Regions from separate parts of the Lentzea sp. NPDC042327 genome, predicted to be linked through region 1. Evidence: riboswitches for the same ligand, from Rfam matches in the RefSeq annotation. Region 1 holds a riboswitch; the other holds the start of a gene.
What was found. A riboswitch is a leader RNA that binds a small molecule or an ion and turns the genes downstream of it on or off. The one in region 1 is predicted to bind glycine.

Region 1 (3,487 bases):
TGATCGGCGTCGGTGTCGGTGTGGCCCAACCGGTTGCCGTCAACGCGCTGATGGGCGCGATCCCGCCGGAACGCGCCGGCATCGCCTCCGGCCTGTCGTCCACGCTGACCGAGCTGGGCTCGTCGTTCGGCATCGCGATCCTCGGCGCGCTGCTGTCCGCGCGGTTCGTCGCCGCGCTGCCCGACGGAGTGCCGGGACGGTCGCTGTCGGAGGCGCTGCACAGCGGCGCGGACCTGACCGTGGTGCGCGAGGCGTTCTCGTCGGGCATGAGCGTCAGCCTGGTGGCCGGCGCCGTGTCCGTGTTCCTGGGAGGTGTTGTGGCGAGCGTGCTGCTGCGGCGTGCCTAGTATCGAGCCGTGGACAGCGTGTGGTTCGGCAAACCCAGGCCGGCGAGCGGCCAGCACCTCGGCCTGAGCCGGGAGGCCATCGTCCGCAAGGCGATGGAGGTGCTGGACGAGCACGGCCTGGCGAAGCTGTCCATGCGCAAGCTCGCCGCCGAGCTGGGCGCGGCCCCGATGTCGCTGTACTGGCACGTGCCCACCAAGGACGCGCTCATCGAGCTGTGCCTCGACGAGATCTACGGCGAGTTCCCGCGCCCGGCCCCCGGCGCCGCGTGGGAACCCGCGCTGCGCGAGATGATGCACGCGTTCCGCCGTCTTGCGCTCGCACACCCGTGGTGGGTGCGCGGCATCGGCGAGTTCACCACCATCGGTCCCAACGCCGTCGCCATGGCCGACGCGATGCTCGAACCCATGCGGGCGGCCGGCCTGACGATGGTCCAGGCGTCGCAGGCGATGTCGGCGGTGTCGAGCTTCGTCGTCGGGTACACGACGGCGGAGGCGAACTTCCGCAGCCGCGGCGGCCACGACGAACCGCCACCGGACCTCGGCCGGATCGCGGACCTGTACCGGGAGAAGCACCCCCGCTACGTCGAGATGCTGGACCAGCAGGAGCTGTGGTCGCTGGAGGGGCAGTTCGAGTTCGGGCTGGACTGCGTGATCGACGGGGTCAAGGCGCGGGTGGCCGCGCTGCGGTGACCGCGAGGAGGCGCGCCCGTGAAAGGCGAAACCCCCGCAGCGTGCTCCGCGTGCGGGGGCTCCTCCATCCGACTGGCTCTCAGACCACGGACTCCAGCGGCGTGTGCACCAGGCCGGTCGCCTCGGCCACCGGGCCGTTGGTCAGCTGACCGGCGTGCGCGTTGAGGCCCAGGGCGAGCGAACGGTCGTCCTTCAGCGCCTTCTCCCAGCCCTTGCCGGCCAGCGCGACCGCGTAGGGCAGCGTCACGTTGGTGAGCGCGTAGGTGGAGGTGCGGGGGACGGCGCCGGGCATGTTGGCGACGCAGTAGAACACCGAGTTGTGGACCTCGTAGGTCGGCTCGGCGTGCGTGGTGGCGCGCGAGTCCTCGAAGCAGCCGCCCTGGTCGATGGCGATGTCGACGAGCACCGAACCCGGCTTCATCTCCGCGACCAGCGCGTTCGAGACGAGCTTCGGGGCCGCGGCACCCGGCACCAGGACGGCGCCGATGACCAGGTCGGCCTCGCGGACGGCCTGCTCGATCGCGAACGAGTTGGACGCGAGCGTGCGCAGGCGGCCCTGGAACTGGGCGTCGATCTGGCGCAGGCGGTCGACGTTGGTGTCGAGGATCTGCACGTCGGCGCCCATGCCGACGGCGATGGTGGCGGCGTTGACACCGGCCACACCGCCGCCGATCACGACAACGCGGGCCGGGGCGACACCGGGGACGCCGCCGGGCAGCACGCCGCGGCCACCGGAGGGCTTCATCAGGCTGAACGCGCCCACCTGCGGGGCGAGGCGGCCCGCGACCTCGGACATCGGGGCGAGCAGCGGCAGCGAGCGGTTCGGCAGCTGCACCGTCTCGTAGGCGATGGCCGTGGTGCCGGAGGCCAGCAGGGCCTCGGTCAGCGGCTTGTCGGCGGCGAGGTGCAGGTAGGTGAAGAGGGTCTGGCCGGAGCGCAGGCGGGGGTACTCCTCCGCGATCGGCTCCTTGACCTTGAGGACCAGGTCGCCCTCGGCCCAGACGTCGTCGGCGGTCGGGAGGACCTTCGCACCCGCGGCGAGGTACTCCTCGTCGGTGATCGCGGAGCCCAGACCGGCGCCCTGCTCGACGTACACGTCGTGGCCCCGGCTGGTCAGCTCGTGGGCCCCGGCCGGCGTGAGGGCGACGCGGTACTCGTGGTTCTTGATCTCGCGAGGAACGGCGATCCGCACGATGACTCCTCCGTTTCGGCTGGCTGCTATCTCACAATGTGGGGCAGCCGGGAGGTCATGTCACTGTGCGGGTTGCACTGTTCGGGACCAGGCCGGTTGTGCTGCTGGGACAAAGCGACCTGCGCCACGCCTGTACCGGTCCCGCGTTGACACCCGGTGGCGGGCCCACATAGCGTTCCCACCGGAACTGAATAACGGCCGCGGTGCCCCTGACGGGCACCAGAACCCGGGTGGGAGAGACCTCGACGAGCTGGTCGGGGCGCCGAAGGGGCAAGCTCCCGCACACTCTCAGGCAGCAAGACCACTCGGGGTAGGCAACTCTGCACGGCGGAGGGGGCGCACGTTTCCTGCCCGTCATCTGCCAGAGGAGTCGCCGTGGAGTTCCCCGAGAACCTGCTCTACACCGCCGAACACGAGTGGGTCGACTGGACGCCGGGCACCCAGGACCCGTTGACCTGCGGGATCACCGAGTACGCCGCGGACGCGCTGGGTGACATCGTCTTCGTCCAGCTCCCCGAGGTCGGGGCCGAGGTCGTCTCCAACCAGGTCTGCGGCGAGCTGGAGTCCACCAAGTCCGTCAGCGACCTGTTCTCCCCGGTCACCGGCGAGGTCCTCGAGGTCAACACCGCCGTCGTCGACGACCCGGCGATCATCAACACCGACCCGTACGGCGCCGGCTGGCTGTTCAAGGTGCGCGTGGACTCCGCGGAGGACCTGCTCACCGCGGCCAAGTACGCCGAGCTCACCTCGGACTGACCCGCTCGCACCCACCACGAAGGACTGATCAGTGGCGATCAGCGTTTTCGACCTGTTCTCCGTCGGCATCGGGCCGTCCAGCTCGCACACCGTCGGCCCGATGCGCGCCGCCGCCATGTTCGTCGAGAAGCTCGGTGCCCGCGCGTCCGAAGTGGACCGCGTGCACGTCGAGCTGTTCGGCTCGCTCGGCGCCACCGGGCACGGCCACGGCAGCCCCAAGGCCGTGTTCCTCGGCCTGGAGGGCAACCTCCCGGAGGAGGTGGACCCCGCGGCCGCCGCCCACCGCGTCGAGGAGATCGTCGCGAGTGGACGGCTGCGGCTCGGCGGCACGCACGAGATCGGCTTCGCGCACGACCGCGACCTCGTCATGCACCGCCGCAAGTCGCTCCCGTTGCACCCCAACGGCATGAGCTTCGAGGCGTTCCGCGGTGACGAGCCGGTCGAGCACGCCGTCTACTACTCGATCGGCGGCGGCTTCGTCGTCGACGAGAACGCGTCCGGC
Region 2 (3,487 bases), on a different contig from region 1:
TCCGCGATGCGGCGGAACTCGGCGAAGTCCAGCTGGCGCGGGTAGGCGGACCAGCCGGCGACGATCAGCTTCGGGCGGTGCTCGGTGGCGAGGCGCTCGACCTCGGCCATGTCGACGCGGCCGTCACCGTCGGAGACGTGGTACGGCACGACGTTGTAGAGCTTGCCGGAGAAGTTGATGCGCATGCCGTGGGTCAGGTGACCGCCGTGCGCGAGGTCCAGGCCGAGGATCGTGTCGCCGGGCTGCAGCAGCGCGAACATCGCGGCGGCGTTGGCCTGGGCGCCGGAGTGCGGCTGGACGTTGGCGAAACCGGCGCCGAAGAGCGACTTGATGCGCTCGATGGCGAGGCGCTCGACGACGTCGACGTGCTCGCAGCCACCGTAGTAGCGGCGGCCGGGGTAGCCCTCCGCGTACTTGTTGGTCAGCACCGAACCCTGGGCCTGCAGCACCGAGACCGGCGTGAAGTTCTCCGAGGCGATCATCTCGAGGGTGCCCTGCTGGCGCGCCAGCTCGGCCGCAACGGCCTGCGCGACCTCGGGGTCGTACTCCGCGAGGGAGGCGTTGAACTGGTCGGACATCTGGAGGATCTCCCTACTTGGCGCGCTTGTAGAACGGAAGTGCGACGACCTCGACCGGCTGCTTCTTGCCGCGGACGTCCACCAGCAGAGGGGTGCCGGGCGCGGAGCTCGCCCGGTTCACGTAGGCCATCGCCACCGAGTAGCCCAGGGTCGGCGACAGCGCGCCCGAGGTCACCTCGCCGACGACCTCGTCGCCGTTCAGCACGGCGTAACCGTGGCGGGGCGCGCGGCGCTCGGGGGTCTTCAGGCCGACCAGCACGGAGTCCACATCGGACTCGGACACCTCGGTCAGCGCCTCGCGGCCGACGAAGTCGCCCGGCTTGTCGAGCTTCACGACCCGGCCGAGACCCGCGTGGTACGGGGTGAGCGAGGTGGTCAGCTCGTTGCCGTACAACGGCATTCCGGCTTCCAGGCGCAACGTGTCGCGGCAGCCGAGACCGCACGGCTTGAGCTCGTGCGGCTGCCCGGCCTCCAGCAGCGCCGTCCACACTGCGGCGGCGTCGTCGGGCGCGACGAACAGCTCGAAGCCCTCCTCGCCGGTGTAGCCGGTGCGCGCGAGCAGCGCGTCCACCCCGGCCACCTTCGAGGGGTAGGAGGCGTAGTACTTCACCGTCGACAGGTCGGTGTCGGTCAGCCCGGCCAGGACCTCCACCGACTTCGGGCCCTGGATCGCGATCAACGCGTAGTCCGTGGACCTGTCCGTGACGACGGTGTCGAACCCGGCGGCCCGCTCGACGAGCGCCTCGGCGACCACGGCGGCGTTCGAGGCGTTGGCGACGACCATGAACTCCTCGTCGCCCAGCCGGTAGACGATCAGGTCGTCGACCACGCCGCCGTCGGCCTGGGTGATCATCGTGTAGCGGGCCTTGCCGACCGCGAGCGCGGAGATGTGGCCGACCAGCGCGTAGTCGAGTGCGGCACCGGCCTGCGGCCCGGTCAGCACGATCTCACCCATGTGCGTGAGGTCGAACAGGCCGGCGGTGGTGCGCACGGCGTGGTGCTCGGCCAGCTCGCTGGAGTAGCGCAGCGGCATCTTCCAGCCCGCGAAGTCGGTGAACATCGCGCCGAGCGACTCGTGCTCAGCGTTCAGTGGCGTGAGGCGGGACATCAGAACGCTCCTCCAGGGTGCGCCGAAGAGCCGGGCCAGGCCGGCTGAGGCAACAGAAGAATGACACGGTCCACCGGAGACTCCTCACCAGAGCGAGCCTCCCCCTCTGTCATGAGCCTGAGAGCTTCGTCGCCGGAGCGACTTGCACCGTGGGCGAGGCTCCTGATGAGCCTGCTTTCCAGAGTTGCCTTCGTCGTGCGGTATCTGTGCCTGAGAGATTCCGGGGAGGAGTTGCTCCTTCGGCGCTCCCGCTGAAGGGAGCTCTCCCGCGCGACATCGACGGCCGTGTTCAGTTGGTTGCCCCAGACGCTAGCAGGCCGAACGTCACAGCGGCACGCCCTGAGCAGTCTTCTCCACCACCTTGCGCTCCGCCCAGAACGACAGGAACGGGATCGTCCCCGCGACCAGCACGAGCGCGGTGCCCTTGATGGACCAGCGCAGCTTCAGCGCCAGGTCGACCGAAAGCACCAGGTAGATGGCGTAGAGGAACCCGTGGATCGGGCCGACGACCTTCATCGCCTGGTCCATGCCGGCGGCGTACTTCAGCACCATCGCCACGACCAGCAGCAGCAGGAAGACACCGACCACGTAAGCCATGACCCGGAACCGGGTCAACGCACCCTTCATCTGCCCGCCTTCGCTCAACGACCGTCCCGCGCGTTGAGGTCCGCGAGCATGCGGTTGTAGGCCGCGAGCTCCGCGTCTTCTTCGTCGTCGAAGTGCTCGACAGGCGCGGGTTTGACGGCGTCAACGGTAGTCACCGGTGCGACGGGGGGTGCAACCGGCTCCGGTGCGGAGAGAGCCTCGTCACGGCGCTGGCGCGCGAGACGGCGGAACCGCCACACCATGAAGAGGGGGAAGAGGCCGAAGAGCGGCCACTGGAGCACGTACCCGAGGTTCTGGAACGTGCCGCTCGCGGACTCGAAGCGCTGCCACTGCCACCACGCGAGCCCGCAGCAGAGGACCAGCGCCGCCAGACAGGCGAGCGCGATCAGCACACGCTGGGGAGTAAGGAGGCCGCGCACGACCTCCACACTACTGGGGTGAGGCCTCCTGTCAGGAGGCCACCCGTGAGGGGTAGCGCGCCACGGGAGCGCGCGTGCCCGTTTGCGAGTGAACTTCGGGGCTGCCGATGCCTCGACAGCCCGCTTCTCCTACGCCACGCCGTCCCGGCGCTGCCTCTGCAGACGAGCAACGCACCAGGCCGCGGCCGAACCGCGGCGGAGGTGCTGGAGAACCGTCATCGGTCCCAGGCGCCTTCCGAGGTCGGCAGGCGTGAGGCCGGCGGCGCGGTAGTCGAGCGCGCGCTGGTCCAGCGGGCTGATGCCCGCGTCCCACCACTGCTCGGCCTCGGCGACGTCGCCCACCAGCTGCCAGTAGCTCGCCGCGGCGGCGAGCAGTGCCTCGGGTGCCTCCGGCGCCCGCTTGCGCATCGCGGCCACGTAGGCCGGATCCGCCGAGTCGACCTTGACCAAGCCACGCGGCCCACTCCTGCCTCCCCGCTGCACGGGGATGCCGGGCGCCGAGGGGGGAGCCTCCGCGAGCCACGCGTTCTTGATCCGGTTCACCTCCTGCATCTCTGCGTCGTCAGACCGTTCAGCCGCCCACTGCTGCAACAGCTCGTGGACCCCGGAGTCCTCGACCATCCATGCCTCCTCGTCGGTCGGGGATCGGCCATTGCAGCGGAAGGTATTCGGTAGGTCTGACAATCGCCAGACCCTGAATCGCCAGAACACCCGTTACCAGTGCGTGATTGGCCTCATTCCACCCGTCCGGCTCAACGCGGAGGGCCGAGGATCAC

Region 2: it holds a riboswitch for glycine, as region 1 does, so the genes downstream of both, gcvT (glycine cleavage system aminomethyltransferase GcvT) here and gcvH (glycine cleavage system protein GcvH) in region 1, are expected to answer to the same signal.

Annotation. Positions count from the first base shown of each region.
Region 1 covers NZ_JBEZBX010000009.1:145,718-149,204, forward strand. Annotated here, with positions in the region: gene AB0A63_RS23815 (MFS transporter) at 1-347, shown strand, start outside; gene AB0A63_RS23820 (TetR/AcrR family transcriptional regulator C-terminal domain-containing protein) at 357-1,037, shown strand; gene ald (alanine dehydrogenase) at 1,117-2,229, opposite strand; glycine riboswitch at 2,451-2,543, shown strand; gene gcvH (glycine cleavage system protein GcvH) at 2,605-2,985, shown strand; gene AB0A63_RS23835 (L-serine ammonia-lyase) at 3,017-3,487, shown strand, end outside.
Region 2 covers NZ_JBEZBX010000005.1:119,100-122,586, forward strand. Annotated here, with positions in the region: gene glyA (serine hydroxymethyltransferase) at 1-578, opposite strand, end outside; gene gcvT (glycine cleavage system aminomethyltransferase GcvT) at 592-1,686, opposite strand; glycine riboswitch at 1,783-1,874, opposite strand; glycine riboswitch at 1,875-1,965, opposite strand; gene AB0A63_RS14375 (DUF3817 domain-containing protein) at 2,011-2,313, opposite strand; gene AB0A63_RS14380 (hypothetical protein) at 2,328-2,711, opposite strand; gene AB0A63_RS14385 (helix-turn-helix transcriptional regulator) at 2,841-3,332, opposite strand.